Regions from separate parts of the Clostridium felsineum DSM 794 genome, predicted to be linked through region 1. Evidence: riboswitches for the same ligand, from Rfam matches in the RefSeq annotation. Region 1 holds a riboswitch; the other holds the start of a gene.

Evidence for each region. A riboswitch is a leader RNA that binds a small molecule or an ion and turns the genes downstream of it on or off. The one in region 1 is predicted to bind ZMP and ZTP.
Region 2: another riboswitch for ZMP and ZTP. It lies ahead of CLFE_RS15325 (phosphoribosylaminoimidazolecarboxamide formyltransferase); the one in region 1 lies ahead of pflB (formate C-acetyltransferase).

Annotation. Positions count from the first base shown of each region.
Region 1 covers NZ_CP096980.1:1,688,211-1,705,453, reverse strand. The annotation lists gene CLFE_RS08005 (PilZ domain-containing protein) at 1-337, opposite strand, end outside; gene CLFE_RS08000 (FeoB-associated Cys-rich membrane protein) at 537-689, shown strand; gene pflA (pyruvate formate-lyase-activating protein) at 746-1,459, opposite strand; gene pflB (formate C-acetyltransferase) at 1,470-3,701, opposite strand; ZMP/ZTP riboswitch at 3,805-3,883, opposite strand; gene CLFE_RS07985 (CBS domain-containing protein) at 3,958-4,332, opposite strand; gene CLFE_RS07980 (ribonuclease H-like domain-containing protein) at 4,385-5,182, opposite strand; gene CLFE_RS07975 (Lrp/AsnC ligand binding domain-containing protein) at 5,341-5,808, shown strand; gene CLFE_RS07970 (DUF378 domain-containing protein) at 5,887-6,096, shown strand; gene CLFE_RS07965 (phosphoenolpyruvate carboxykinase (ATP)) at 6,148-7,890, opposite strand; gene argH (argininosuccinate lyase) at 8,112-9,425, opposite strand; gene CLFE_RS07955 (argininosuccinate synthase) at 9,425-10,627, opposite strand; gene CLFE_RS07950 (isocitrate/isopropylmalate dehydrogenase family protein) at 10,794-11,798, opposite strand; gene CLFE_RS07945 (aconitate hydratase) at 11,873-13,801, opposite strand; gene CLFE_RS07940 (beta/alpha barrel domain-containing protein) at 13,822-15,168, opposite strand; gene CLFE_RS07935 (hypothetical protein) at 15,514-15,981, opposite strand; gene CLFE_RS07930 (hypothetical protein) at 16,061-16,360, shown strand; gene CLFE_RS07925 (lysophospholipid acyltransferase family protein) at 16,497-17,222, opposite strand.
Region 2 covers NZ_CP096980.1:3,221,491-3,238,733, forward strand. The annotation lists gene CLFE_RS15305 (ABC transporter substrate-binding protein) at 1-644, shown strand, start outside; gene CLFE_RS15310 (FecCD family ABC transporter permease) at 660-1,688, shown strand; gene CLFE_RS15315 (ABC transporter ATP-binding protein) at 1,685-2,854, shown strand; gene CLFE_RS15320 (cysteine-rich small domain-containing protein) at 2,851-3,108, shown strand; ZMP/ZTP riboswitch at 3,151-3,229, shown strand; gene CLFE_RS15325 (phosphoribosylaminoimidazolecarboxamide formyltransferase) at 3,278-4,453, shown strand; gene CLFE_RS15330 (hypothetical protein) at 4,557-5,087, shown strand; gene CLFE_RS15335 (hypothetical protein) at 5,178-5,723, opposite strand; gene nroR (NADH-rubredoxin oxidoreductase NroR) at 5,927-7,066, shown strand; gene CLFE_RS15345 (desulfoferrodoxin family protein) at 7,157-7,534, shown strand; gene CLFE_RS15350 (glycoside-pentoside-hexuronide (GPH):cation symporter) at 7,651-9,009, opposite strand; gene CLFE_RS15355 (MerR family transcriptional regulator) at 9,318-10,361, opposite strand; gene CLFE_RS15360 (flavodoxin) at 10,528-10,953, shown strand; gene CLFE_RS15365 (amidohydrolase family protein) at 11,012-11,797, opposite strand; gene CLFE_RS15370 (winged helix-turn-helix transcriptional regulator) at 11,924-12,253, shown strand; gene CLFE_RS15375 (CBS domain-containing protein) at 12,280-13,011, opposite strand; gene CLFE_RS15380 (hypothetical protein) at 13,085-13,855, opposite strand; gene CLFE_RS15385 (hypothetical protein) at 14,019-14,741, opposite strand; gene CLFE_RS15390 (PH domain-containing protein) at 14,884-15,285, opposite strand; gene CLFE_RS15395 (hypothetical protein) at 15,356-15,613, opposite strand; gene CLFE_RS15400 (Mbeg1-like protein) at 16,127-17,243, opposite strand, start outside.

The DNA.
Region 1 (17,243 bases):
ATTCGCACCCAATTACATATGATTTGTCATTATATCCTACCCATTTAATCATTGAAATGCACCAAAAAGATGGTTTTCCATCAATACTAAGAAGGAAACTTATAAAATCACCTGATTTTAACGGCAGCTTACTTTTAAAACCTATTCCAAATTCAGATATATTAACTGCCTCTAATAGTGGCTCTTCTCCTTTGTATTTTTCGTAAATACTTTCATCATTTACTCTAGGATATGATATTTCTAGTTCAATTCTCTTTCTTACTTTACCTCTTTTTTCAGTTTTGTACCTGCAGAGTTTATTCCTATCATCAATATCTGACGTAGAGACCAATACCATATAAATTCCTCCTTCTGAATTTATGTACAGTTACCAAATTAATAAATATATTATATCATGTTTCGACAAAATTCGAAATATATTTTCAATATTGTTAACTTAAGTTCTGTTGACATCATCACGATTAAATGATAATATTTAATTGAAAATGATATTCATTTCTAGTGATTTTGTATGTACTTAAAAGGAGTGAGTTTTTATGATTATTGAAATACTAATAACACTTATTATTATATGTTCAGCCTTATACATTTTTTATAAAAGCTTCAAGAAAAGTGCAAAAGGAGACTGTAGTTGCTGTAGTGGCTCAAAATCCTGTAGTGGCTGCTCACCAATTAAAAAAAATAAGTAATAAAGCCCCCTTTAATTATTAAGATATGATTTAATAATTAAAGGGGGTTCATATAATTATTTCTTTAGTTTCTCATTAACATATTCTTCGAATTTTGATGCTGTATCTTTATCCATATCTTTTATTCCCTTTAGTTTATATTCTATTGCAAGCTTCTCATATTTTTTTATCCCAAGAGTATGATATGGTAAGATTTCAACTTTCTCAACTCTTTTAACTTTTTGTACTATTTTTGCAAGTCTATCCATACTTTCATAATTATCAGTTATCCCCGGTACCATAACATGTCTTATCCAGACTACTGCTTTTGAATTATTGACTTCCGAAACAAATTTGTAAAACTCATTCATGTCTCCACCAGTTAAATTTTTGTAACCCTCACTATTTATATGCTTTATATCAAGAAGAACATAGTCCGTATACTTTAAAATCTCTTCATAGTGGTTACATCCAAAGCCTGCTGTATCAACTGTCGTGTTTATTCCATTTTCTTTACATAACTTCAAAAATTCTTTTAAAAACTCTGGCTGCATTAAAGGTTCACCGCCGGAACAAGTAATTCCACCACCAGATCTATCAAAATAATTTTTATATCTCTTAACTTTTTTAAGTAAATCTTCTGGAGAAATTTCTTCTCCAGAATTAATATTCCACGTATCTGGGTTATGGCAGAATGCACACCTAAGTCTGCATCCTGCCAAAAAAACAACAACTCTTATTCCCGGTCCATCAACAAGTCCCATTGTCTCTATTGAATGAATTTTTCCCAAATTAACACCTCTACATTCTTTCGTGAAATGTTCTCTTAACAACTTCCATCTGTTGTTCTCTTGTAAGTTTAACGAAATTAACTGCATATCCTGATACCCTTATTGTAAGTGTAGGATATTTTTCTGGATTTTCCATTGCATCTAAAAGTGTTTCACGATTAAATACATTTACATTTAAATGATGTGCCCCCTGCTCAAAATACCCATCTAGAATAGCTGCTAGATTACTTTTCCTATCTTCTTCACTTTTTCCTAATGCATCTGGAATAATAGAAAATGTATTTGAAATTCCATCCTGACAAACATCTCTATATGGAATTTTAGCAACACTATTTAAAGATGCTAATGCTCCATTTTTGTCTCTTCCGTGCATAGGATTAGCTCCCGGTGCAAAAGCCTCTCCTGATAATCTACCATCTGGTGTTGCTCCTGTCTTTTTACCATACATTACATTTGAAGTTATAGTTAATATTGATAATGTATGCTCTGCATTTCTATAAGTAGGTGTTTTTCTTAACTCAGACATAAATTTGTTTACTATTTCAACTGCAATATCATCAGCTCTATCATCATCATTTCCGTACTTAGGAAAATCTCCTTCTATTTCAAAATCTACAGCAATTCCATTTTCATTTCTAATAGGTTTTACCTTTGCGTATTTTATTGCACTTAAAGAATCTGCTGCTACAGAAAGTCCTGCTGCTCCACAAGCCAAAAATCTATGAACTTCTGTATCATGAAGTGCCATAAGCCCTTTTTCATAGGCATACTTATCATGCATATAGTGTATTAAATTAAGAGTATTTACGTACAACTTAGCTACATACTCCATAACCTTAAAATAGTTTTCTTTAACTTTATTATAATCAAGTACTTCATCCTCTATTCTTTCTATGTTAGGTACTACTAAATCAAATTTCTTTTCATCTACTCCACCATTTATAGCATATAATAAAGATTTAGCTAAGTTACATCTAGCTCCAAAAAACTGCATTTGTTTACCTATTTTCATTGCAGATACACAACAAGCTATACCATAATCATCTCCATATATAGGTCTCATTATATCATCATTTTCATATTGAAGCGCGTCTGTTTTTATTGACATCTTTGCACAATACTTCTTAAAGTCTTCAGGAAGCTTGTTTGACCAAAGTACAGTCATATTAGGCTCTGGAGCTGGTCCCAAATTAGTTAATGAATGAAGGAATCTAAAGGAATTTTTTGTAACCAAAGTTTCTCCATTTACACTCATACCACCTATAGATTCAGTAACCCAATTAGGATCACCTGCAAAAAGTTCATTATATTCAGGTGTTCTAAGATGTCTCTCGAATCTTAATTTTATTATAAATTGGTCAATTATCTCTTGTGCTTCTTTTTCAGTTATAACTCCATTTTTCAAATCTCTTTCAATATATATATCTAAAAATGTTGAAACTCTTCCAAGGGACATAGCTGCACCATTGTTCTCTTTTATACCTGCAAGATATCCAAAATAAGTGAATTGAACAGCTTCCTTAGCGTTTGCTGCCGGTCTTGATATATCTATTCCATATTTAAGTGCCATAGACTTCATTTCTTTTAACGCTTTTATTTGTTCTGACACTTCTTCTCTTCTTCTTATTAAATCTTCAAGCATATTGCCTTTTAATTCTTTTAAATCTGCTTTTTTCTTTTCAATTAAGTAGTCTATTCCATATAGTGCAACTCTTCTAAAATCTCCTATTATTCTTCCTCTTCCATAAGCATCAGGTAAACCTGTTAAAAGTCCAACGTGTCTAGCCGTTTTCATTTCATCTGTATAAGCATCAAAAACACCTTCATTATGAGTTTTCCTGTACTTTGTAAATGTATCATAAACTCCTTCATCTATTTCATAACCGTAAGCTTCTAAAGCTTGTTTTGCCATTCTTATTCCACCAAAAGGATTTACCATTCTTTTAAGCGGTTCATCTGTTTGAAGCCCAAAAATCACTTCATTATCTTTATCTATATATCCAGCTTCAAAACTATCTATTCCAGATACAGTTTTATTATCTGCCTTTAAAACACCATTCTTTTTTATTTCATCTATAAGAAGCTTCTCACACTTATCCCAAAGTTTTTTTGTTTTTTCTGTAGCTTCTTCTAAGAATTCTTCATCACCCATATATGGGGTGTAATTTTTTTGTATAAAGTTCCTAACATCAATATTATTTAACCATGTACCTTCTTTAAAATCATTCCATTCTTTAATCATACCAAAACTCTCCTTTGTTTGAAATTTTCGATTGCTCTTTAAATCACAAAATTTTCTAATATTAGCTTATCCAGGAGTAAAATAAAAACCACCCGGACATATACTAGTTTGCCCAGGCGGTCGGCTTTAATAAAATCGTACTCCCTGTGGTTATTCCACTTCCGCCGGTTATACGACCTTTAATTCAATTATTCTAAAATAAAAATAACATACTTTTATCTTTATGTCAACAAGCTTTATTTTTTAAAATTCCACTTTACTTTTCTAGGAAATAATCAAGTAATTCTTCTAATGTAACAATTCCTATTGCCTTACTATCTTCAACTACAGGAACTGCAAATATATTATTATCCCTTAAAATTTTTCCAACCTCAACTATATCACTGGAAGCGTTTACTGATATTACATTTTTAGTCATTACTGCTTCTACTGGATAACTATCATAGTGTCCTTCTTCTATCAAAAATCTATATATGTCAGCTTTAACTACTATACCAACTAATTCATCCTTATCATTTACCACTGGTGCGCTGTTAACTGTATCACTTGTCATTATCTTGAGTGCATCCTTTAACGTGGCATTATCTCGCACCTTTAAAATATCTTTTATCATTATATCTCTTATTACCATATTCCTCTCTCCTTCTCTTAAAATTCATTAATATATAATTTTTATTTTTAATCTAAACGCAATTATTTTTTATGATATCCTTTATACTTATAATATCGTGATTTCCTTCTAATATTGCACCTATAGCTTTTGATGCTGCTCGCTTGGATATCTTATCTAGGTTAATATCTATTAATACATTGTGTTTTTTCATCAAATAATTCAAGTATTTAAGCTGCTTTTCCGTTATATGGTCCTCACGTAGAAAATCACATTTCTTTATCTTCCAAAGTATTTTAAATATTTTAGGTAAGTTTAATACATCTTCATAATTATGAAGCATTATAGTATGCTTTAAATCATCATTTTTATCTTTTAAATATCTTTTGTACAACTCTACACTAATACCACCATCTATAGTATCTTTTCTATTTATGCCTATATACTGCTCGACAGTTTTCAAGTTACATCTCTCAAGGCCAAGTTGTTTTTGATAAGGTCTTATCTTTCTATATAAATCAAAATGTTCACTTGGAACTCTAAACTCAATATTATACTTACTCATCCTTGATTTTATAAAAGGTTCATCAAAAGCCTTTCCATTATATGAACACCATGTATCAAATTTTTCTATAGAATTTTTTAAGTTTTCTAAAATACTTTTCTCTTGCTCTAATTCCTGTGCAAAATACTGCTTTATATGAAATATATCCTGATTTTTATAGTACCCTATTGATATTAATATTATGTTATCTTGTTCCCTATCAAATCCAGTAGTCTCTATATCAAAATAAATCATTGACTTCATATTATATTGTTTTATTATCTCTTTATCTAACTCTAATTTTATGTCTTTTTCATTAATATACATAAAAATCCCCCAATCAGTGTATACATTTAAATTATACACCAAATAGATTTCTAATAAAATACTATAATTTTATAATATTTTTTATATTTATTTTGATAAAATGGTATTGAATTTGTTATAATATTGTTGTTTACTATAACTTATAGGAGTTGATTTTAATGAATTTACAAGTTAATGGATTGGATGATTTAGATTTACAAATATTACATATTCTAGTTGAAGATTCGAGAACGCCATATCTAGAAATAGCGAGAGAGTGTCATGTAAGCGGCGGAACTATTCATGTTAGAATGAAAAAAATGGAGGACATGGGAATTATAAAAGGTACAAAGCTTATAGTAGACAATACTAAATTAGGATACGATATTTGCTGTCTAGTTGGTATATATCTTGATAAAGCTGTTTCATTTCCAAGTGTACTTGAATCAATGAAGGAAATAAAGGAAATAGTAGAACTTTATTATATTACAGGTGAATTTTCTATTTTCGCAAAAGTAGTCTGTCGAAGTATATCTGGTCTTCAAGACCTTCTTCTTAACAGAATACAAACTATAGATGGTGTACAAAGAACCAATACTTTTATGGCTCTTTCCCAACCAATAGATAGAAATATAGATTTTTCTTAAACTAAATTTATTTTCTAACATAATATACGCTATTTCGCATATAATAATTCTGTAAACTTAATAAAAGGAGATGTAGTGATGAAAACATTAGATGTTATTGCGTTAGTTTTTGTCATAATAGGCGCTATAAATTGGGGTTTAATTGGTTTCTTTAGCTTCGATTTAGTTGCTGCTTTATTTGGAACCATGTCCTCTTTAACAAGAATTATTTACGCACTAGTAGGTATATGTGGCTTATATGCAATATCCTTTTTAGGAAGGGATAGAGAAGTAAGAGTAGAGAAATAAAGTTTAGAATAAATAATGGCGCAGAACATTAGTCCTGCGCTATTATTTATATTATTTATATTTTTTTATTATATCTAGAAGCCTTATGGCTGCATTTTTAGGGCCATCCTTTTCCATACCTTTTATTCCTAAACGTGTTCTTATTTGTCCCACCTTTATTCCTGCCTTAAAAAATTCATCAAAATATTTATTTATAAGTATGTCCGTTTCTTTCTCTTTTTGAACTGGTCCAAACGGATTAGCAAAAAACGTTGTAACAAGACCTTTTTCTGTGGTAGTACCTTTTGCCATTCTAGCTCCATTTCTAAAAACTTTTATAGCCTCTTTTGCGGAATTAAAAAATGAAAGTTCTTCTCCACCTTTATCATAATTATTAGCATATAAAAATAAATCAATAGGATATCCATGTGTTATATCACTATAGCTTGCAACAGGTATAACAAGTCTTGCATTTGTCTTGTCAGGATTCATAAATATACTTCTATCAATTTCCCTAAATGCATATCCTGGATCAAGATCATCCAATCTTACAAAGGCACCAATTTCTGTTCCATACCCCATTGGCTTACCATTTAGTGCATTTGGTTTTACAACTCCCATATCATCAAATATTACTGTCATATCGCTTATATATTCTTCTCCTAATTCTCTAAACGCCTCAAGGCTTTCAGATTTACCTGCACCACTATCACCCATTATAACTATATTAACCTCATTACCATCTTTAGTAATAATGTTTACCATGGCACCATGTATTGGTAAATATCCTCGCTTAATCATTATTAAATTATGCAGCGTTAATGCCATCTTTTTCATATATCCAAAGTAATCAATGTTTACACTATAATTAATGTATCCAAGCATAATATCATTTTTCTTATCATCATAAAATATAGTCCTAGTAATTTCACTATTATCTCTCGCTCCAAAAACAAATACTATATCTGGTTTTGTATCTTTATATTCACTTTCCTTAGCTATTTCAAACAAGTTACACAAAGTTATCCCGTGAGCCATAAAATCTCTATGGAAATAAATAAATGCAAGAAGTGTTCCTATTTTAACTGGAAAGCAAAACCAATGATCTTTATTTATTCTACAATTAAGTGGATTTTCAAATACTTCTGAAAAAATTCCATCTCTTTTTATTTTTTTAGGATATGATATAAATGGCGGATCTATTAAAACAGAATCTATAATTGGAACTCCGTTAAGACATTCATATCCTTCTGGATACTTCCATTTTATGCTATTAACAATAAGACCTGCATTAGCTCCTGCTGGAAGCTGTCTATACACCTTAGGTTTTGAACCTAATATATTTTCTTCGATCTTTCTATAGGTGTTAACTATAAGTTGAGAAAACTGAAGATTAGCATCCACAAAGCTTACATTTTCAAGTCCTTCATTAATTTTGCTATTATGAACTACTGTATACCTTTCAAGCTTTCTCCAGAATCCATATATATTTTCTATTATTTTTATAATTTCATCTTTATTTGATAGAAAACTTTCATATTTAGGATTCATATCAATTATTTCTTCTCTTTTAAACACTAATAAAAGCTTAAATACTTCTACAAGTTTATTTGCCATGCTTTTTTCATTATCTTCTATAATATTCTCTTCTATATACTTGTAGTCATTTGATGTTTTATGTCTTCCTTTTTTTATGAATTTTTCAAGTACTCTTTTAAACCCTTCACTATTTAGCACTTTTTCAGATGTATCACAGTACTTTGCTGTAAAATTAATTATAACCTTATCATTACTTATTGAAAATTCCTTTTGCATTTCATTCCTCGCCCCCTAAATAAATAAAGATGAATGTGGTATTATCCATATAATTCATCTATAGCCCAACAATGTATATTATACCACAAAAATGTTTTTTCTATTGTGCGCCTTTCATTTGCGCAAAAATATATAGGGTTCTCCTGCATCATTTAATTTATGCACCATTATATGACTTTAGTACACAAATTAAAGTTACTTTGAAAACCCTATAATATATATTACATTATTTTTTTATTTCCTTTTTTTATAACATTATGATAATTTATAAATTCGTAAACATCATCATCAAATAAATCACAGAATTTTTTAAATTCATCAATGTTTAATTCTTCTATAGTTTTATCATTATTTTCACAGTATATTACAATTTCACCTGATATTTTATGAGCATCCCTAAAAGCTATTCCCTTATTTACTAAATAGTCTGCTACATCTGTGGCATTTAAAAATCCGCCTTTTACCGCTTCCTTCATAGCTGCCTCTTTAACCTTCATGGTATCAATCATTCCATCCATAACTAATAAACACATTTTTAATGTATCAAAAGAATCAAAAAATTGTTCCTTATCTTCCTGCATATCCTTATTATAAGCAAGCGGAATACCCTTCATAATTGTAAGCATTGCCATTAAGTCTCCATATACCCTTCCAGTTTTTCCACGTATAAGTTCTGCTGCATCTGGATTTTTCTTTTGAGGCATTATACTACTACCTGTAGAAAATTTATCATCCATTTGAACAAAACTGAACTCTTTAGTACTCCATATAATAAGTTCTTCACTTAACCTGCTTAAATGCATCATGCATATTGAAAATGAGGATAATACTTCTATTAGATAATCTCTATCGCTTACACCATCTAAAAAATTATCTACTGGTTTATCAAAGCCAAGTTCTTTAGCTGTTAACTCTCTATCTGTATCATAAGTTGTACCTGCAAGGGCACAGCAGCCTAGTGGACTTTCATTTAAATTTGAAATAGCATTTAAGAGCCTTTTTTTATCTCTACTAAACATACTGTAATATGCCATCATATGGTGAGTAAAGGTTACTACTTGTGCTCTTTGCATATGAGTATAGCCTGGCATTATAAAATGATTATTTTCCGCCTTATTTTTAATTGTAGACATAAGCTTATCTATACAATCAATTATAATATAAGAACCTTTCTTAACATACATTTTCATATCTACTGCAACTTGATCATTTCTACTTCTTGCTGTATGAAGCTTTTTTCCTACTTCCCCAATTCTATCTATCAAGTTTACTTCTACAAAACTATGTATGTCTTCATAGTCTCCTTCTATTTTTAGTTTACCATTTTCTATATCATCATCTATTGATTTAAGTCCCCTTAATATTTTTTCACATTCTTCTTCATTTATTATTTTACATTTATTCAGCATTTTAACGTGAGCTATGCTTCCTTCTATATCCTCCTTATATAGCTTCTTATCAAAGCTTAAAGAGGCATTAAATTCCTCCATAAGCTCACTTTCACTTTCTCTAAATCTTCCACCCCAAAGTTTCATTATTTTTTCTCCATTTTTTTCATAGCTTTTATTTTACTTGGAAGGCTGAATAAATTTATAAATCCTTGTGCATCCTTATGATCGTATAAATCACTTGCCCCAAAAGATGATATACTCTCATCATATAATGCATTTTCAGATTCTACACTGGAAACTTTCATATTTCCTTTGTACAATTTAAGTTTTACAGTACCTGTAACATTTTTCTCCACTGTGTCTACAAAAGCATCTAGCGCTTCTCTCGTTGTTGTAAACCATAATCCATCATATACAAGCTCTGAATATTTTAAAGCGAGCATTTGCTTATAGTGATATGCATCCTTATCAACTGTTAATCTTTCAAGCTGGTCATGTGCTTCATAAAGAAGTGTTCCACCTGGTGTTTCATACACTCCTCTTGATTTCATTCCAACAAGTCTATTTTCAACAAGGTCTACAACCCCTATACCATTTTCTCCTGCTATTTTATTTACCTTTTCAATAAGCTTAACAGGTTCTAATTCTTCTCCATTAATCTTATATGGTATACCTTCTTCAAAATATATGCTTATATATGTGTCCTCATCCTTTGCTTTCTCTGGTGGAATAACACATTTATACATATCTGTTTTATGCTCATTTTTAGGATCTTCTAAATCTCCACCTTCATGACTTATGTGCCATAGATTCCAATCTTCTGAATATATCTTTTCCTTTGTTACTGGAACCTCTACTCCCTTACTTAACGCATAATCTATTTCTGCTTCTCTTGAATCTATATTCCAAAGTCTCCATGGAGCAATGATTTTAATATAAGGGTCCATGGCCGCAATAGCCGTCTCAAAACGAACCTGATCATTTCCCTTTCCAGTACATCCATGACATATATATTTAGCACCTTCTTTATGTGCAACCTCAACTAATTTTTTTGCAATTAATGGCCTTGCAAATGATGTTCCTAAAAGATATTTTCCTTCATAAGTTGCATTCCATTTTATAGCATTGTATAAATAATCAGTTACAAATTCGTTTTTAACATCTTCAACATATATTTTAGCTGCACCACTTTTTATAGCTTTTTCTTTAACCTTATCCATATCATCTTCCTGTCCTACATTAACACAGACAGCTATTACTTCAACATCATAATTATCTTTAAGCCATGGAATTGTTACTGATGTATCAAGTCCACCTGAATACGCTAAAACTACTTTTTCCTTCATACTATCAAACACCTTTCATGAATACTATTTATAAGTCATAAATCTATGTAATACACGTAACCTTTTATGTTATAATTATACGTCTTTTTTTATAATTATGCAACATTTTTTATAATTATTCATAAAAAAATAAGAGCCCTTGAGCTCTCATCTTTTACTTTTTACTTTATAGATTTTTTATAACTTCTTCAGCAAACTCCTTTGTACCAGTGCTTCCACCCAAATCAGAAGTTACTTTATTTCCTTCCTTTAATACTACCCTTATTGCATTATCTATTCTATCTGCCGCTTCAAATTCACCTATATATCTAAGCATCATTACACCAGAAAGTATGGCTGCTGTTGGATTTGCAATATTTTTTCCTGCTATATCTGGAGCTGAACCATGAATTGATTCAAATATTGAAATTTCCTTTCCTATATTTGCTCCTGGTGCTACTCCAAGCCCACCAACAAGTCCTGCTGCCATATCGGATAATATGTCTCCATAAAGATTAGGCATTACAAGCACATCATACTTTTCTGGAGTTTGAACTAGCTTCATACTCATAGCATCAACTATCATATCTTCAAATTCTTTATCCTTATAGTTTTCAGCTACCTTTCTCGCACAGCTTAAAAATAACCCATCAGAATATTTCATTATGTTAGCTTTATGTACAGCTGTAACTTTTTTTCTACTTTGTTTAACTGCCATTTGGAATGCAAAATCAACGATTCTTTCACTTGCTTCTCTAGTTATTATTTTAATACTTTCAGCTGCATAATCTCCAATTTTATGCTCAATTCCTGCATATAAGTCCTCCGTATTTTCGCGAACTATAATTAAATCTATATCTTTATATCTTGTAGGTATTCCTTCATATGTCTTTATAGGTCTAACGTTAGCATATAGATTAAAAGCTTGCCTTAAAGCAACATTTACACTTCTAAAGCCACTTCCAACAGGAGTTGTTATCGGTCCCTTAAGTGCTATCTTATTTTTCTTTATGCTATCTAGTACATATTCAGGAAGAGGTGTGCTAAACTCCTCCATAACCTTTGCTCCTGCTTCAACTATATCCCAAGTAATATCAACACCTGCTGCTTCTATTACTTTTTTAGCTGCATCTGTTACCTCTGGACCTATTCCATCTCCAGGAATAAGTGTTATTGTATGTTTCTTTTTCATAAATGCTATACCTCCAATTATAAAATTTATATTTATGCAAAAATTGAAAAGGGCATAAAGCCCTCATTAATCTTTTATTTTTCGCTCTTTTTTATCTGATTTAGCTTTCCACCACATATAAGCATATCCTTTTGTCTTTCTGGTATATCTAAAATCATCTTATATTTTTCACCCTTAGATATATTTTCAACATATAAAGTTCCAGTTTGAACTTGATTTATAGTATCATTTATTTGAAGTTCATCACCTTTACTTATTTTATCATAATCATTTTCACTTTCAAAAACAAGAGGAATAATTCCATTGTTTATTAAATTAGCTTTGTGTATTCTTGCAAAAGATTTGGCAAAAACTGCTTTTATACCTAAGTATAATGGTGCAAGAGCTGCATGCTCTCTACTTGATCCTTGACCGTAATTTGATCCTGCTACTATAAATCCTCCATTATTTTCTTTTGCATTCTTAGGAAAATCTTTATCGCAAGGTGTTAAACAAAAGTCAGCTAAATGTGGAATATTAGATCTAAATGGCAACAATTTCGCATTTGATGGCATAATATGATCTGTTGTTATGTTATCTTCAACTTTAATAAGTGCTTTTCCAGTGATATCATCTGAAAGAGGTTTTGCCTTAGGGAAAGGTTTTATATTAGGTCCTCTTACTATTTCAATATCTTCTGGTGTTTTAGAAGGACTTACTATCAAATTATCATTGATTAAGAATTTTTCTGGTATTTCTATCTTCTCTACTGTTTCTTTAAACTCTCTTGGATCTGTTAATACTCCTGTTAATGCTGAAACAGCAGCAGTTTCAGGGCTCACAAGATAAACCTTAGCTGAAACCGTTCCTGATCTTCCTTCAAAATTTCTATTAAAGGTTCTTAATGAAACTGCATCTGTTGATGGTGATTGTCCCATACCTATACAAGGTCCACATGCACATTCAAGTATTCTCGCGCCTGCTGAAACAAGATTTGCAAGCGCTCCATTTTTTGAAAGCATAGTTAAAACTTGCTTTGATCCTGGAGCTATAACCAAGGATACATTTTCTGCAATAGTTTTTCCCTTTAATATTTCAGAAACCTTCATCAAATCAACAAATGATGAATTTGTACAACTTCCTATAGCTATTTGATTAACTTTAAGATTTTTTATTCCAGAAACTTTTTCAACTTTATCAGGACTATGCGGACATGCTACTAACGGCTGAAGTTCATCTAAATTAATAACTACTTCTTCATCATATACTGCATCTTTATCCGCAGAAAGTTCTTTAAAATCTTCTACTCTACCTTGAGCCTCTAAAAACTCTTTTGTTTTCTCATCACTTGGGAATATTGAAGTAGTTGCTCCAAGCTCAGCTCCCATATTACAAATAGTAGCTCTCTCTGGTATAGAAAGATATTTAACTCCCTCTCCTATATATTCAAATACCTTTCCTACTCCACCTTTTACGGTAACTTGTCTTAAAACCTCTAATATTATATCCTTTGCAGAAACCATTGTATTAAGTTTTCCCTTTAGATTTACCTTAACTACCTTTGGGTTTATTATATAATATTCTCCTCCACCCATAGCAACTGCTACATCTAATCCACCTGCACCTATTGCAAGCATTCCCATTCCTCCTGCTGTAGGAGTATGACTATCTGATCCTATTAAAGTTTCTCCAGGTACATCAAATCTCTCTAAATTGACCTGATGACATATACCATTCCCAGGCTTTGAAAAATATATACCATGCTTCTTAGCTACTGTCTGTATATACAAATGATCATCTGCATTTTCGGGACCAGTTTGAAGTATATTATGATCTATATACGCAACTGATCTCTTTGTTTTTACTTGATCTATTGAAAGTGCTTCAAATTGTAAATATGCCATTGTACCAGTTGAATCTTGAGTAAGTGTATTATCAATTCTTATACCTATTTCACTGCCTTTTGTCATATCACCCTTTACAAGATGACTTTTAATTATTTTTTCTGTTAATGTTAATCCCATTTAAATCTCTCCTTAATAATCTAGCTAGCTCTAGTATTTTCTACATCTATTAATTCTTTAAAATATCTTTTTACTTCTATTTCAAGTTCTTTATTTGTTATAGAAGTTGTTCTTCCACCTTCATATTGATTATCTACCCATTTTTTTATTTCTGCAACTCGATCATCCTTTTTATGGACCTCATTTTCCTTGTTCAATTTAAAATAGATATTAATCCAAGCCGCTATCCCTGCTGATCCTGAATATTCATTTATAGCTACAAGCACTGGCCTATCAAGAATTTTTTCTGTATCGAATATATTGTATATTTCCTGGTCCTTTAAAATTCCATCTGCATGAATACCAGCCCTTGTAACATTAAAATCAGTACCAACAAAAGGTGTTCTAGGTGGTATTTCATATTTCATTTCATTTTCAAAATACTTTGCTATTTCTGTTATAGCATGAATATTCATACCAGGATTACCCTTTAGTTGACAATACTGAAACACCATAGCCTCCAAAGGACAATTTCCAGTTCGTTCTCCAATTCCAAGTAATGTTGTATTTACAGAAGAACACCCATACATCCATGCTGCTGTAGCATTAGGCACAACACAATAAAAGTCATTATGACCATGCCACTCAAGTGCTGAAGCTGGAACATTACAATACTTTCTAAGTCCACTAATTATTGCAGGTACACTTCTTGGAAGCTCCACACCTGGAAACGAAACTCCTAACCCCAAAGTATCACAAGCTCTTATCTTTACTTGAATGCCATATTTATCTGAAAGCTCCATCAGCTTATTTACAAGCGGAACTACAAACCCAAAGAAATCAGCTCTAGTTATATCTTCAAGATGACATCTAGGTACTATGCCATTTGAGAGAGCTTCCTCAACTATTTCAATGTATTTGTTATAAGTTTGTTCTCTATTCATATTTAACTTTTTAAAAATATGATAATCAGAACAAGACATTAAAATTCCTGTTTCTTTAATCCCTATATCCTTTACCAAGCTAAAATCATTTTTGTTTGCTCTAATCCATGTAGTTATCTCTGGAAATTTATATCCCTTCTGCATACATTCAATTAAAGCTTCTTTATCTCTGTTTGTATATAAGAAAAACTCAGTTTGTCTTATAACACCAGTATTATTATCTAATTTATTCAAATAATCGAAAAGCTTAACTATTTGTTCAACTGTAAATGGTGTCATTGATTGTTGTCCATCTCTAAAAGTTGTATCAGTTATCCATATTTTATCTGGAATGTCTACTTTTATTTCGTTCATATTAAAATTAATTTTGGGAACATCACTATATGGGAAAATTTCTCTATATAGATTCGCATTTTCAACATTCTTTAACTTTATCTTTTTCATAAAATCACTTCCTAATATAAAATTCAAAATGATTTTTATTTTTTAAATCCTTCATAATTCAATCAATAGAATTTTTTACAATAATAAATTCATTTTGCTCCAATACAGTATCTTTTTTGCAAAACCTCTTATTTGCTAGATTTATATTGTTTTTTTCTAATTAATATAATATATTCTAACATATAAAAATGTTGTTTTCAATTTATATATAATCTTTTTTGAATAATTAGTTAAATAACATTTCATTTTTCCAGTTTCATTTTAATATGCATATCAATTTATTAATTTTTCATTCATTATATAAAAAAAAAGTTATTAATCGCTTAAATGATTAATAACTTTTTATCATTCTCTATTTGTATTATACCTTTCTGTTATTCTTAATTGAATTTTTACATTTTTTTCATTCACTCTTATTACTATAAGGCTATAAGAGTTTTCCCTTATTAGTATTTTGATTAGTGAACTTATATTATTATCAAACTCATATATTAAATATTTATCTAATGTTCTAATACAAACATTTTCTCCATTAACATCAAAATACAAGTTTTGCCACTCAAGCAATCTTGAACCATTTTTTCTTATTTTAAATACAATTCCTCTTTCTTTAATTTCATCCAAAAGAATATTATATCTATTATTTAGTATAGCATTTCTTAATTTTTCCTCTTTAAGCTTATACAAAAGCTTATCATTTTGCTTATTTAACTTAGATAATAAATTTTCAAGATTATTTATCTTATTGTCTAACTTTCTATTTTTTAATTCTTTTTTATGTAAAAATTTGTTTATATCTTTATTTTCATTCATAGATTTCTCCCTCATTAATTTTTATTATTAACATATAATAAACTTATATACTACTTATAAAAGAGGAGTTACTTAATTTATGGAAAATTTGTTTTATAAAATTTTAAAGGACACCAATGAAAAGGCTCATGAGATAATAGAAACCTTAAAATTCAAATCAGAAAAAACTATTTTAATTGATGAAATCTATTCCCATCTAATAAATGAAAAAAACGAAAAAATAATTAATTTAGAAACTAATTTTAAAAAAATAGAATCAATTAATATTAATTATCAAAAAAACATCGAAAAATTAGTTCAACAAAATACTATTTTAAAAGTTAAAGTTATGGCACTAGAATCACTTTTAAATGAAAATATTAATTCTTCAATGGATTAATTATTCTCAATAATAATTTTTTATACTAAAAAATAAGCTTTAATATAGTATTATTAACCAATATACTATATTAAAGCTTATTTTTCCTATATTAATTTATCTAAATCTTTTCATAAATACATCTTATATTCATCTATTACTTCATCTTTATATTATTCAATTCACTATTAATCCTATTATGAAGAATTTCTGATATGTTTGCTTTTTGCTCTTTATCTAATTCTGCAATATTTATAGGTTCTAATATTGACATATTCACAACACCTGATCTTAATTTGCCATTGACTTCTTCAAAAAGCTTGTACCCTCCATCAATAGCTATAGGTACAACAATTGCATTAGCTTTTGTAGCAAGTTTTAAACTACCTTTTTTAAACTCACTCATATTACTGCTTTTACTTCTAGTTCCTTCTGGAAATATAGCCATAGAATATCCTTTTTTCAAGTTATCCACGCCTTCATTTATAGCCATAAGAGATTTACGTATATCATTTCTATCAATAAATACACAATGCATCATTCTCATCCAACCACTTACAACTTTTATCTTCAAAATTTCCTTCTTCGCTATAAATCCTATTTGCTTATCAATAGTTCCCATTATAGCTAAAAAATCAACATTACTCTGATGATTAGAAATAAAAACACATGTATCTTTAGGTATATTTTCAATTCCCTTTACATTTACTTTGATTCCAATAACTTTGAGTATTGTTTTTGCCCAATTAAAAATTACGTTATGAACAGCTGCTTCATATTCTTCATTAGTCCTAGTCTTTTTTATTTTATTAAGTTTTATCTTAAAAAACATAGTTCTAATCATGTAAAAAACAAAATATATATACAAAAAAATCCATCGCATAAATGTTACCTCTTTTTAACT
Region 2 (17,243 bases), 1.5 Mb from region 1:
ATTTAGCTATTCTTTATGGTGGAAACTACGGTCTTAATAATATGATGAAAAAATTTGATGAACTTAAAATACCTTATGCCGCTGATAATGAATACTTAGAAGAAGATCCTCTTGGAAGATTAGAATGGATTAAATTTTTAGCTGCCTTTTATGATAAAGAAGATATAGCTGAAAAGTATTTTAATTCTGAAGTATCAAAGGTTAAGGCTATTGAAAATAAAATATCCTCACAAAAAAAGACGAAAGTTGCTTTTGGAATGGTTGATAACGGTAAAGTTTATGTTCCCGCTAAAGATTCATATGCTGCTAAAATGATTGCTTTAGCTGGTGGAGATTATGTTTTTAAGGATTTAAATACAAAAAGTGGGTACATAACTCTTGAAAATTTCTACGCAAAAGCAAAGGATGCTGATGTACTTATTTATTCCTCTTCAAAAGAATACACTCCATCCATTAAATCTGTATTAAATGAAGCTCCAGTACTAAAAGACACAAAACCTGTTAAGGATAAAAAGGTATGGTGCCTTGGACGGGATTATTATCAGGCTACAGACAAAACCTCTGAACTCATAGAAGACTTGTCATCAATATTTCATCCCGAAAGCTTTAAGGGTTACAAACAAAAACACTATTCACACTATTAATTTTAGGAGGCTCTTATGGATCTTAAGCCTAAAAGAAATACAAAAAATTTAGTTATTTTACTTCTATTATTTATAATTTTCTTTTTAACTTTTATATTTTCTATCAGCATGGGTTCACTTAAAATATCCTTTAATGAGGTTATTAAAATTCTCTTTAGAACTAGCTCTTTTAAAAGTGGCAACTATCAAATCGTATGGAATATCCGCTTTCCAAGAGCTGTTGGAGCACTTATAGGCGGTTCTGCCCTCTCCGTATCTGGACTATTACTTCAGGTATTATTTAAAAATCCAATAGTAGAACCCTATGTACTTGGAATTTCCTCTGGTGCAACCTTATTCGTAGCCTTAGTAATGCTTTCTGGTATAAGCTTTGGTTTTAATGCTGCTTCACCTTTTTTAGTATTTAGCGCTGCTCTAATTGGTTCAATTTTAATAATGCTTATAGTAATTTTGTTTGCAAATAAGGTTAAAAATGTAGTAACCTTACTTGTTATAGGTATTATGGTTGGTTACATATGTAGTGCTGTAACAAATGTACTATCAGCTTTTGCAGATAAACAGCAGCTTCAATTTTTTACAATGTGGACACTAGGCAGTTTTTCTGGTTTTACTCTAAAAAACATATACCTACTATTTTTTATTGGAGTACCAACACTTTTAGCTTCTTTTCTTATTATAAAGCCTTTAAACGCTTTTCTTTTAGGTGAGGCGTATGCTAAAAGTTTAGGAATAAAAATACAGTCATTTAGAACCATTGTCATTATTATTTCAAGTATTCTTTCAGCTATAGTAACAGCTTTTGCAGGACCTATTGCTTTTATAGGTCTTGCTGTGCCACATATAACCAGACTTATTTTCAAAAGCTCAAATAATATGTTTTTAATTCCTGGAACAATTCTTATGGGAGGAATAATAACCTCCTTATGTGATGTTATATCGCGAACGGTGCTTGCACCAACAGAACTCCCAATTAGTGCTGTAACTTCTTTTATAGGTGCTCCTATTGTAATATTTTTAATACTAAGGAGGAGAACCCTATCATGATATTATCCACTAAAGACTTAACAGTTGGATATAATAAAATTCCTACTATCCAAAATATAAATTTTAATGTAGAAGAAGGAGAAATAGTTTGTCTATTAGGTCCAAATGGTGCTGGAAAAACCACACTTATTAGAACTCTATCCGGGCTCCTTTATCCAATTGAAGGATCTATATATATAAATGACAAAAATGTTATAGGCATAAAAAAAGATGTTCTCGCAAAAATAATTTCAGTGGTATTAACTGAAAAACCAACTTTTGACCTTATGACAGTTTTTGAAGTTGTCTCACTTGGACGCTATCCTCATACTGGATTTTTCGGGGCTATTTCAAAAGAAGATGAAACAAAAATAGAAACAGTTCTTAAAAATGTTGGAGCGTTTAATCTCATAAATAGGTATTTTCAGGCGTTGAGTGATGGTGAAAAGCAAAAGGTTATGCTTGCAAGAGCCCTAGTTCAAGAACCTAAACTAATAATTTTAGATGAACCCACAACTCATTTAGATATAAACCATAAAATTGAACTATTGAACACCCTTAAAGATTTAAGTCGCAAAATGAAACTTACTGTAGTATTATCTCTTCATGAAATAGATTTGGCGCTTAAATATTGTGATAAACTATTACTTATACGTGATAAAAAGGTTCTTTCTTTTGGAACGCCTGAAGCTACTATAAATAATACTAATATAAATAATGTCTATAATATAAAAAATGCTGCTTTTAATACCCTTACCTCTTCCATAGAACTAAAAAATTTTATGCACAATAATATATTTGTTGTTGGCGGTGGTGGAGTTGGCACTCCTATTTATAGAGTTTTAACTAAATACAATTTAGGTTTTTCAACAGGAATACTTCATGAAAATGATATTGATTATGAAACAGCTAAAACAATGTCTGTGAAAATTCAAAGTGAAAAACCATTTGATAACATAACAGACACTTCCTTTAAAAATGCTTTAAAAATGATTGATGACGCTGATGTAATTATAGATTCTGGCTTTCCTACTGGAGAAATAAATAATAAGAATTTGGAACTTTTGAATTACGCTTCAAAAAAGCATAAGAAGATAATTACTTTCAGAAAAAATTCAAAGTATGATGCAATATTATGTAGTAATATAGATGATCTAATAAAATATATATTGAAGGTGATAATATGAGTAGTAATTATAAATTTTTCAAACACGAAAGCTGTGAATACTTTCCTTGCCACAAAACACAAAATACTAGTGATTTCAATTGTTTGTTTTGCTTTTGTCCACTTTACTTCTTAGAAGATTGTGGTGGAAATAATAAAGAATCAAATGGGATAAAGGATTGTTCAAACTGTCTTATTCCTCATTCTAAAAATGGTTACAAATATATTGTAAATAAAATTCGTGAAATTAACAAAGACAAAAGACTTTCTAAATAATTTGACTTATATTTTCATATATTATATAATTTTAGTAAAAAAAGAAGATCATGCAACTGGCGGAAATGGAGTTCACCATAGGAAGCATGATTAATAAAAATCGACCGCCTGGGTAAATTAGTATTTTATCCAGGTTTTTTTGTATTTAAATTTAGGAGGTTTTATAAAAATGAAGGTTCAACAAATAGAATTAAAATATGGCTGTAATCCACAGCAAAATCCTGCTAGAATATATGTTAATAAAGGCACACTACCACTTGAGGTTTTAAATGGAAATCCAGGCTACATAAACTTTATGGATGCTCTTAATTCCTGGCAGCTTGTAAAAGAGTTAAAGAAAGAAACTGGCTTAACTTCCGCTGCTTCCTTTAAGCATGTTAGTCCTGCTGGTGCAGCTGTAGCAATCCCTCTAAGCGATACTCTAAAAAAAACTTATTTAGTAGAAGATATCGATCTTACTCCCCCTGCAATCGCATATTCAAGAGCAAGAGGTGCCGATAGAATGTCCTCCTATGGTGATTTTGTAGCTATAAGTGACAAAGTAGATGTAGCTACAGCTAATATACTAAAAAAATCTGTTTCTGATGGAATAATAGCACCTGATTATGATAAAGAAGCTTTAGAAATATTAAAATCAAAAAAAAGAGGTAAATATAACATAATAAAAATAGATGCCGATTATGAACCACATGCACTTGAAAGAAGAGAAATTTATGGTATAACCTTTGAACAAAAAAGAAATACAACCCCACTTAATGAAACACTTCTAAAAAATATAGTGACTAAAAATAAGAATCTTTCAGAAGAAGCTAAACGTGATCTTATAATTTCTATGATAACTTTAAAATATACTCAATCAAATTCTGTTTGCTTTTCTTTAGATGGTCAGGTTATAGGAGTTGGTGCTGGACAACAATCAAGGGTTCATTGTACTAGGCTTGCAGCTTCAAAGGCTGACATCTGGTACCTAAGACAGCATCCTTTAGTTTTAGCTCTTCCTTTTAAAGAAGGGGTATCAAGACCAGACAGAGATAACTTAATTGATCAATATCTTAGAGATGATATTACTAAAGAAGAAACTGTCAACTGGAATAGAGTTTTAGAATATATACCAAAAAAACTTTCCTTAGACGAAAAAAATAAATGGCTTTCTAATTTAAAAAATGTTTCTCTTGCCTCAGATGCATTTTTTCCGTTTAGTGATAACATTGATAGAGCAGCAAAAAGTGGAGTTAAATATATCGTTCAACCTGGTGGTTCTATACGTGATGACTTAGTAATAGAAGCCGCAGATAATTATAATATGGTAATGGCATTTTCTAATACTAGATTATTTCATCACTAATACCATTCAAAAAGAGGACTCTAAAGTTCTCTTTTTCTATTAACATAAATCTATTTTTATTCATATAAAATATACAGAATACAATTTTTTTAAGGAGTTTTGTATGGATAGCAATAAAAATTCTATTGAAAGTAAAATAAGTCAAGCCTCTGATACTATATATTATGGAGAATACGAAAAATTAATAGTTAATATTCTTACCATGAAAAAGCCAAATTATCCAATACTCGCCATTGATAATACTAGTAATATTGTTACAATAACCGATGCCAAAATAGATTCACCAGTAAGACAGGTATCTGAAAACTGGAAGGGTAGTATTCTTTTAGATGGATATGTAGACAACACTATAACTTATAGAACTGCTTCTAACACTTCCTCTAGTACCATAAGTGGAAATATTAATTTTTTAAGTACTAGAATATACTTTCAAATTAAATCAACTGTTATTTCTTCTTCTAAATTCAGCAAAAAATCAAAGGTAGAAGTTATTTCAGCTTATGTAGAAAATGAAAAAAGAGACTTACTTGATAAAAATCCCATTCCCGAAAATTATCCAACCTGGGCTATAACTTATAATAAGCTATCACAAAAAATATTAGTTAAAATCCAAGTAAAAGTTATAGATTCATAGATTTGAATTGTATACGTTACAATTCTTATTTATAGTTTGTCCCTATTAAATAGGAAACAGAGTTATAAAAATTAAAACTCTGTTCCTTATCTAGTTTATTGATTCATAAATTTCCTTTAATCTTTTCAAATCCATGTCCATTAATTCATTAATCGAATATCTTCCACTATCAAATTGTAGAATTTCTTGTCCTTCTATAGTTTTTGTTTTATTGATCTTAGTAGCCTTCTTCATATAATACTGAAATTTTATTTCACCATACACTTCAATATTTATACTGTCTCTATGTCTTCTTTCTTGTGGCTCTACTATTTTCACAGAAGGTTTAAAAGAAAGCCCTGTAATATTACCAACGGTATTCGTGTTTATTTTATTCCCTAATATGTCTTCCTCTGGAATTACAACACATAAATCTCTAGTTATAAGTCTACCCTTATAATTATAAACTTCATTTTTATACCCAAATTTTTTATATAATAAATATATATTGTAATGTCCATAGATATATATTCCCTCATTAGCAATATTTTTAGAATAAACTTTTGAATTTTCAACTTGGCTATCTACTATCAAACTTCTCTCTCCATTGTCCTCTACTTTTATGATATTGGAAATTTTTTTAGTAAAAGATGCCATCTAAATCGCCTCTTCTTAATAATTAGTCTCACTAATATAATATTTATATTTTTAAATTACTGTTACAATATTTAATTTTAATTTATTAATTGCCTCTACTAGCATATAATTAATGTAAAAAGTATTTTCGTATTATATCTATAAAAAACAAGATTTCAGATACAATAATACTTATAAAGAACATGATTATGGAGATGATTTATATGAAAAGCGTACAAATTTTAATTATAGGCTCTGGTCCTGCTGGTTTCTCTGCTGCAAAAACTGCTTTAGGTAAAGCTAATAATATGACTATGTTAAACAATGAAAGCTATTTGCCATATTATAGAACACGTCTTAATGAAGTGATAGCAAATAATAAATCTATCGATAATATATTAATAAAAAACAGTGATTGGTATAAAGAAAATAATATAGACATTATTACCTCTGTAATAGCAAATAATGTAGACACAGATAATAAATTAGTAACTTTAAATTCTGGTGAAAAAATAAAATATGAAAAACTTATCATTTCAAGCGGTTCTACTCCAAATAAAATCAAAATTCCACATGCAAGTGAGGTTTTAAGTTTATACTCTTACGATGATGCTTTAAAAATAAAAGAAATGTCCAAAAATAAAGGAAGGGCTTTTATAGTAGGCGGAGGCATATTAGGTATTGAACTTGCTCATGCACTTATTACCTCAGGAATTGAGGCTTCAATCGGAATAATATTAGAATATCCTCTAGAAAGACAGCTCGATAAAATCGGAGGATTATTTTTGAAAGATAAACTAGATAAAATAGGCATAAAAATATATAATAATTCTAACTTTGAAACTATGGGTGATTTAATTGAAGGTTCATGTGTTATTACAACTGTTGGTGTTAAACCAAATTTAAATTTTTTAAAAAACACTAATATATCTATAAATCGTGGTATTGTTGTAAATGAACACATGGAAAGCTCAATACCTGATGTTTATGCTTGTGGTGATGTGGCTGAATTTAACGGAAAAAACCCTGGTTTAATAAATATAGCAAACAAACAAGGAGAAATAGCTGCTTTAAATGCCTGTGGTGAAAAAGCTTCTTATACTGAAATAGTTCCTTCTCCTATATTAAAGGTTTCTGGTATTTCTATCATATCTTGTGGAGATATAGAACATATTTCATCCTCAAATATTTTTAGGTTTCAAGATGAAATGAAATACATCCTTTGCAGTATAAAAGATGATAAACTCGATGCTGCCGCTGTTATAGGTGATGTAAATCTTGGTATGAAACTAAAAAAAGCAATTGATACAAAAAAAACCTTTTCATCACCTAACTCTTTAAATGAAATACTGAATAGTTTATAAAGGCTTTAACTATGTATACCCTTGTAATTTTTGTGACATATTAATCCTGTAGAAGTTAACCAAATTTAATTCTACTATGGAGGTATTAAAATGAATAACGATTTAGAAATCTATATATGCAAAAAATGTGGCAACGCAGTTCTTCTAATTGAAGAAGGCGGTGGAACTTTAACTTGCTGCTCTGAGCCAATGACTAAAATAACTGCAAATACTACTGATGCTGCTCAAGAAAAACATGTACCTCACATTACTAAAAACGGTAGTGATATTGATGTTTCTGTGGGATCTGTAGAGCATCCAATGACTCCTGAACATTTTATTCAATGGATTGTTTTAGTTTCTGGAGATAGAATGGAAATGGTAAAGCTTTCTCCAGATAAAAAACCAACAGCACATTTCAAAAATGTTACTAACGGAACTATTTACGCTTATTGTAATCTTCATAGTTTATGGAAGGCAGACATATAGCTAGAGCATTTTATAACAATTTATTAAAATTAATAACAAAACCGCTCCCTACGTTAGGAGCGGCTAATTTTTATTTATGTAAATATCCCCAGTAAAATCAAGCTATCTATTAATAATTAAGCCTTTCTATTTCTTTCAAATAATTCATCTATAATTGTAGCGAATTTGGCATCTGAAAGATTATACAAAACTCCAACTATAAGTGCTGCTACAGCTGTTGCACATGCAGGGTAAAGTAATAATAGTCCTTTTATTCCAATCAAAGTATGTTCTGATTGGTGTGCGTTAGCAATATATCCTACAAAAGCTAATCCTACACCAGAAGCAGCACCCGCTATAGATTGAGCTATCTTTCTTGAAAAATTAAAAACTGAATAAGTTATTCCTTCTCTTCTCTCACCATTTTTCCACTCACCATAATCTATTGAATCCGAAACAAACGCCCATGTAACACCATTGGTTATGCTTATTGACATAAATGATATACTAGCAAGTATTATAAATATAGTGAAATGGGTGCCTGGAAGTAAAAAGTTCACCGCATCTGAAATACTACTTAACGAAAAGGCTATAACAGCTGTTCTCTTTTTTCCAAATAATTTAACCAATTTAGGAAGAAATGAAACTCCTATTACTGCACATCCTATTGTAAAGAAATTTACATAAGATACTAACTTAGCATTTCCTAAATTGTATTTGCAATAATATACAACCATAGCTGTTTTTATATTATATGCTGAAATTGAGAATACAGTCATAAGAATTAATGTAAGTAATGCCCTATTGTGAAATATTGCATTTGCTACCTTACGTAATGTGATTTTTTCTTCTTTTTTAGGATCATGAACAATGATTTCTGTTGTATTTTTATAAGTTGTATAAAATGCTGCCACTCCAACAATTGACATAATAGCAGTAACAATTGGATATGCTATTCTTGGATTTCCGAATAAGCCTAAAAGCGGTATGAATACTATACCTGTTATTAATAGTGCAGTAGATGAACCCAATTGCCTAAATGTAGATAATGCTGTTCTATCCTGTGTATCTTGGGTAATAACTGAACCAAGAGACCCATAAGGTACATTAGTAAATGAGTACAAAACTCCCCAAAGCATATATGTTACATATGCAAATGCTAATTTTGAACCTGGTGTCTTACCAGGATTAGTAAAGGTTATAACTGTCATTATAGCTAAGAGTATACTTGACAAAAGCATTACAGCTTTAAACTTACCATTTTTACCTGGTTTTTTTGAATCTATTATAGTTCCTGCTAAAGGATCCATAAATGCATCAAATAATTTAGTAATAAGAAATATACTCCCTGCTGCCGCTGCCGCTATTCCAACAACATCTGTATAAAATTGTAAAAGATATGCTTGACCCAAATCAAACATAAAACCATTTCCTAAATCTCCAAGTCCATATGATATCTTTTCTTTTAAAGTCAACTTCTTGCTTTTATTAATCATAATTTATTTCCTCCAACTTTAATTTGATATACGACTAAATTTCTTATTGCAATTCTTTACTCGATAATTAATGCACACGTTAACAGTAGGTGCAGTAGTAATAATAAGTATAATTTCAAATTGTTCACATGCAGAATTATATGATCATAATAACATCATTCTCTACTTTTTACATTTCTCCTTTCGTTTGAAGTATTTTTTGTTAACGTTTCCAACCTATAATTTTATTATATACTATTTTCGACAATTTTCAAGCTTTTTTTGTACACGTTAACATTTTTATTTTATACAATCTAAACCATCACTTATCATGATATTTCTATAATAAATGTATAATTAACTACATGCTGATATATAAGTTTTTTTTCTAGTGATTCGACATAATTCTTCATTTCTTCAATATCAGTATAATATTCATCCTCTATTACACCCCACTCTTTTTCTCTTTTATTGGAAATAAACCACTTCTTTTTTCTTTCTCTCTCTTCTTTATTTAAAAACATTAAATCTGCAATGACTATTTTTCCATTATTTTTAATATATCTAAGCAAATTTCTTACTGCAACTTTTTTTTCATCTGGTTTTAGATGATGAAGTGCAAAGGAAGAAATCACAACATCAAATTCATTTTCTATAAAAGGTTTATCGAGAAAATTTCCTAATCTAAGTTTTATATTTTTATTTTTTTCTTTAGCAAGTATAAGCATTTCTATACTTTGATCAATACCTGTATATTGAACATTTTGATTTAACTTTTTAACTATATTGGCTGTACCACATCCAATATCAATAACTTTTCTCCTATCGCCTATTTTTCGTACTATACTTTCAAGTATAAAATCATATTTGCTAAATAGCCCAAGAGTATCTGCTCCATCCTTTTTTACACAATCATCATAGCTTTTTGCCCATGTGTCAAATCCCCACTTATCTATCCATGTGCTCACATTTTTTGTACTTTCCTTTATGCTGTTATCTATTTTATCAAAAAAGTTTCCATACTCTATATTCTTGTTTAAAGCTTCATTAATTCCTTCCTTGAGTACATTTTCCATCTTTCTTAATTGTATTCTTTTAGCTTCTATAACCTTTAACTGCAGATATAGAGTGTGAATTATCTTATCACTTTCATATGTCCCTTTGTCTAATATTCTTTTTATATTTTTTAATTCTAATCCTACATTTTTTAATATAATAATCTGTCTTAATTTTAAAAGATCATCATCACTATAATTTCTGTAGTCATTTTTATCCCTTTGGGGAATTACTATATTAAGTTTTTCATATACCCTAAGTGCTTTGTAGGAAATCTTTAGTTTTTCACACACTTTTTTTGTATTCAAAAAAATCACCTCAATAAAAATATAACCCCTGCCTTTAGGACAGAGTCAACACTTATTTATCAAAAATTTTATTTTTAAATTATATTATAGCAAACTATGGCATAAAATAAAAAAGTAGTGTATAATTAATAAAAACAGTTAAATAATAATAGTTATTATATAGGAGGAATTATCTATGAAAAAAATCTCTATAATTTATTCAAGTAATGGTGGAAATGTGGAAGTTTTAGCTAACGAAATATACGAAGGTGCAAAAAGTGTTAGTTCAGATGTAACTATAAAATTAGTTTCTGAAGCAACTAAAGAGGATGTGCTTTTAGCTGATGCTGTAGCTTTTGGAAGTCCTTCAAAAAACAATAATAATATAGATCAAGAAGAACTTGCTCCATTTTTAAAACAATTTGAACTCACTCTTAATAATAATAAACCAGTTCTTTTATTTGGTTCCTATGGATGGGATAATGGCGAATTCATGGAAAAATTCAAAAAATTAATGAAGGATTATGGCTTTAATGTAATTGGAGACCTTACTGTAAATGAAGCTCCTAACAAAGATGAACTAAAAAGAGCTAAAGAACTTGGGGAAATGCTCGCAAAATAATTTAAATAAAGATTTCTATAGAGCTTTTAGTTTTATAACCTCTATAGAAATCTTTATACTATATTTTAAAAAGCTTACGTGCATTATCACCCAGAATATTATTTCTTGCTGTTTCGTCATTGCATAGTTGCTCAATTGAAAATTTATCTATAGTTAAATTTCCATAAGGCAAATCAGTACTAAATAAACACTTATCTGGTATTTCGTTTATTGCCATACTTAAAGCTACTGCAGTATAACTGGCTGACAAATCCATATATAATTTTTTTCTTTCCTTTATCGCTTCAATTACCTCCATCCAATTGGCACCACCTAAATGTCCAATAATTACTGGAATATCTGGATACTCATCATAAAGTCTTATAATCTCTTTTATATCATTTAAAGTCAGTGGAAATAAACAATGAATCCAAATTGGCAAATTAGAAAATTCTTTTGAAGCTTTAAATATATTTTTAAGTAAAAAAACCTCTCCATTTGGAATAGTAAATTCGCCTAGTCCAACTAATTCATTTTTTATTATATAATTTTCTATAAATGAGGTTGTATCTTTATAATTCATACCTAATGGAACTGATGAAGCACCACAAAATCTTGAAGGATATTTACGAATAACTTTAACCAATTCATTTATAGAAGCTATCTTTGCATCAATAGGACTTGTCTCTCCTGATATAATTTTATTCAGCTTATTCATTTCCCCTTTAAATTCTTCTAAATTTTTAGCATTTTCAGGATGAACCGTAGTTGAAAATAATATAGTTTTATTTATACCTTCCCTGTTCATTAAATCTATATGTTTTTCAATTGGCAAATTTACATGTGCATGACTATCTATTAACATTTAAACATCTCCTTTAATTAAAAGGATATCACCTAATATTAAAGACTTGAAGTACGCACAAATTTGATATATAGTTTCAAAAATGATACTATTGATTATATAATTTCTGAAAGATTGGAGAATAAAATGTCAAAGACCTTTAATTTAGATAACAATTGTCCTATGGATCTAACAATAAATATACTTAGTGGAAAGTGGAAACTCTCAATACTATGGATTTTGTCCAAAAAAATCACACGCTTTAATGAACTTCAAAGATCCTTACCAAATATAACACAAAAAACCCTAACCATGCAGCTCAGGGAATTAGAGGTGGCTAAAATAATTTATAGAAAGGTTTATGCTGAAGTTCCTCCAAAGGTTGAATATGGTTTGACTAGTATTGGAGAAAACTTGAAACCAGTTTTAAATGAAATGTGTAACTTCGGGAAATACTATAGTGAAAACTTAAGCTAAATCAATATTTTAGCCTTAAAATCAATTCAATTTAATGCTATATCCCAAGGTGTCACGATTCCCAAAACCTTTTCTCTTACTTTTCCTGTTTCTGTGATAAATATAAGTGTAAGCTTTTTCTTACCTTGAAGCCTTTTTTTAAACATATCCTCAACTTCCACAGCCGTAGTTCTTCTTGAAACAAAAGCAAAAAATTCATTTTCATGCTTATTAATTGGTATAAATTCTTTAAAATCATTGATTTTAGTATCTCTTTTTATTTGAACACCTTCATTTTCTACCATATATGAAAAGACCGTGTTCTTACTAAAAACTCCAACTAACATACCTAAACTATCTACTACTGGTACATTAGCATAATTATTGTCCTTCATAACTGTCATCACATCTAATACACTTTCGTTTTGAGTGATAAAATAAATATTTTTTCCTTTTACAGCTATACTTTCTAAAGCTAGTGGTGGATTTAAAATTTCATCTCTTATCTTAGAATACTTTACAATTATCTTGTCATGTGGTTCTGCAATGGGATCTATATCTGCATTATAAGGATTATGAATTATTGCATTTCTAAGTCTTGAAAACAGCATCAGTTCATCTTTATATTCATCAAATACTTTATCCCTTTTAGCCATTTTCTTTATCAAATCTACATTTCCAGTTCTCTCATTTTCATCAAGTGCTTTTCTCATGTGTCTATCTATTTCATTGTATATCGTTAAAAACTTTTCAGCATTGGATTTTACATTGTTTCCCATTTAATTCCTCCCCCTTAAGAAGTTTTCATATATTTTATATTTTATCCTGTAAACTTTATCATATTCCTTTTTATCATCGTAACAAATTTAACTTTTCTAAAATTTCATCTACAGTATCATAATATTTTCTATTAACTATACTTGTCTCCACTTTATTTGAAAAAAGTATTTTCTTTTCAACATCATCTCTATCTTGATTATAATCATAAGTTTCTTCTAGATCCTTAACCTTTTCCTGACTAAAAAATTTATTATTTACAAAATAAAAATATGATTCCACATTAACCTGTTCTTTACTATTTGATATTAAATTAGATTTTTCTATTTCATTCATAAACTCATACATCCTAGAAGCTATTTGATTTTTATCTGATATATTATTATCATCCACCAAAATATATAAAATGATTGTGAAATCACCCTTCTGCTTTAAAATACTATTAATATTAAAATCACTTTTATCAGAGCTTTGATAATTTGCTTTAATATTGACTGCATACTTAAAATCATTAAATTTATTTTTTATAATTCCTTTAAGCCTCTGCTTTACTAGTGGCCTTAATAAATAGTCATAATATCCATCATCATAATCATTAGATACTCCTATTAGATCATGTGATCTAGATACTATAAAGGTTTTAGAAGGCTCGTTTATAGGATACATTACACATTTATCACTTTTCCCCTTAAATCCATGAGTAAATAGATTATATCCTACAGACATACTTTTAATATCAAACTTCATTGAGTGCTCATTTTTCATATACCCTTTAAAATCCCTTTTCATATCATCTTTTGATTCAGAATTACAACTGCACAGAATTATTAATAAAGTTACTATCATGCATGTACCCAATATTTTCCTTAGTTTATTCAATCAAAAAATCCTTTCTATCCATATAATGCATTAAAATTCTTACATTGTGGGTTATAAAATATTCCTGCAAAAGCGGTTCGACCTCAGAATCTTTTATAAGTCAGAATGTACTAGCATTTATGCTTTATATCTAGTAATCTGTAAATTGTACTTTTATGCCATTTTTATAATCCTCCCAGTTTTGAAATTTAATATAGACTGATTTTTCTGCCTCCTTTTTCTTTACCATATCAAATTTGTATCTTTCGGGCTTGATTTTTTTATAATTCTTTTCACTTACAAGGTAGAATATAAAAGATATATTTATATTCTTATTCGAGAATCTATTATCCATGATTATATATGCAAAATCTTTTATTTCCTCAGATAATTTTTCCTCATCAAGCTTTTCTCCATAATTTATAAAAGCTTTTATTTCAATTGAAGATTTACTCTCTTTATTTAAAAAGTCCTCTAAATCTGGTATACCCTTATAATTATAATTCGTAACAGATAAAAGACCATCCTCATCATGAGATATCATAACTGAGAACTTTAAATTTTTAAAATCATTATTTTTTATTCCTTCTATTCTTTCTTTAAGCTGAGGTTCTACTAATCTATAAGCATACCCATCTCTATAGTTTTTGCCATTTTGTTCTGCATAAAAAATTTTGCTTTGATCATTTCTAGGGTATACTGTTATTCCTCTATAGCTTGTTCTATAGTTTTTAATCTTTAAATATAATGCATACTTATCTTCTTCGTGTTTAACAATTTTATAATTCTTATATTGAGTAGCTACTGATATTATCAAAATTATAAACATTATAACTAAAAATGCTGCAAATATTGTTTTTGCCTTTTTCTTCATTTTTCCTCCAAAATGTGTTTTTACTTTAATTCATTTCATATTTTATCATCTATTTGTTTGCTTTTCTACGAAAAAGTAAAATTCAATTAAAAATGTACGTAAAAAAGGATGCTTATCAATTAAAGCATCCTTTATAATTATATTACTGTGCAAACCTTCTATTTAATATATCACAAATATCATTTACATTATTCTTCTGCTCTTTTATTCCTGGTATATACTTCTTAAGCTCAAGTTCCAATTTAAATTCATCATTAAAATAAACATTAATTGTAAATCCTGTATTTAAAAGCCATTTGGAAATTTTAACATATTTTATTTTCTTGTAATCAACTGTTATGGCTTTTATAGGCTCCTGTGAAGCATTTAACTTAACTATAATAAATTTCTTATCTGTAAATCCCATTATATAACTTTTGTCATCCGCAGTTATCATATTTCCTATTATCGCATTTATAATACCATAACAATAATATAAAACCGAATCATTTTCGTTTAAATATTGTGATAATATCTCTTCAAGCGTATTGTCATTAATCTTCATAGCTTTCCCCTCAATTCATCTTTCGTCCTTTGGCTGTATACTGCCTTTGTATCCATAGTCATAAAAGCTTTTAGAATATACCTCTAGCTCTTTTCATTTTTTCATTAAATCTATAATCCCTTATTGCCTGCAGTGTACATGTCCATTCCTGTGGTGCAACTTCTGGTTCCTTCTTTTCTTTACTTATATTATCCAAGTGCTTATTTACTATTTTCCCTATAGCATCCTCGTTCAAAATATCCATCTTTATTTTCTTTTCCATCTGCAAATATAATTCATCGTACATTAACTTACTTATCCTGTTTAATCTTATCTCCCTATTATCCATTTTATTTTTCCTCCGTACAAGATATTTCAAAAATCCTGTCAACCCTTTTAACTACCGAAGGAGTATATACCATATATATTATGTTCTATTATTTTCTTTTAATTTTAATTGTATATCTTCTAATTTCTGCCTAATATTGGAATAAGCTCATACAAAAATACAATTTCCTTATTCACATTCAATAGCTTTGTTTTCATAATATTACTTTTTATTATGTACATTTTTAATAAACAACCTATCAGATAACACATAATTTAAATATAATAATATATTTAAATTATAATTTTATTATTATTTATTTTATTTTTGTCTTATGTATATAATACTACTTTTTATATCATTTTTCCACTTTTTTTATTACTGTTTAATAAATTTATAAAACTTTTTTGAATTTTTCATTAAATTTTATATTTATATAATTTATAAAATTTCCGAGATTAATGATTTTATAATAATATTATTTTTTTATAAATTTAAAAGCACAGTATTCACCTGTGCTTTTAAATTTATCCACTATATATAGTTCTGATATTCAAACTTATCCGATACTATTTTTTTCATCTTACAAAGTATTTCTTTCGTTTCTTCCAATAAATAAATACCACCACTCAAGTTCTCCAATAAATCACAAATAAGCATACAAATATCATTAGCTTCTTCTGCCATAATTAGTTTTTTTAATTTTTTCAAAAAACTATCTCTAGATTTAAATTCTTTGAAGATATAATCATAAGCTATAATATCCTTATACTTCTTTATATTTCTCATTGTAACAATTACCGCACATAAAAATCTTCTATCTTTAAAAAGCTGCTTAAAATTCTCTCTTCTTTTTCCATCCTTTTTTGTAAGTAAAATATTATATATACCATCTGCAAATGCTGCTCCTTCTTTTTTTCCTTCATAAACTGATAAAATATTAGTAAGAAGCGTAATTTCTGAAAACAATATATCTTTACTTTTTTCACCACCATATGAATTATTAAAATTTTTATAACCTATCGCATCGCCAGATTCATTATATATAAGCTTGAGAAATATATTAGGTTTATGATTATCTCTGAGAGTACTCACTTTATCAGTTTTTAAACTTATTATATGACCTGATATATTGTTTAAAACGGATGAAACATAATCCCTATAGCTCATGTATGCAATTATTTTACTTCTTATCTCACAAATTTTCCTTTTATTACTTTCAATAAATTTAAAATTAAAACCTGGTGCATCAAAGGTAACTGTTCTTTTTATTATATCTTGTCCAACTTTAACTGCAACATATTGTGCATCGTTACCACCCTTTGAATGTCCTATAGTAGAAAATTCAGTATAACCATATCTATTCTTTACACACTGAAAAAATTCAAGCGCAGCTTTCTGTTGTGGTGTATCTATCTCAAAAGCCAATAAAAAATTATCATACCAGTCTTCTCCACCTATTTTATCTCTGGTTTCACTTCCTCTATAGTCGATTATAGCCTTATAATCACTTGTTTCAAAACAATAAGCCACTAGACCATTTGCTTTAGGTTTTAAATTTGTATAACTTGTAGAATCTTGATTTGTATATGACACTATTTTTAGACTGCATAATTTATTTGAACTCTTTATTGCTTGAAGTACGTGCTTC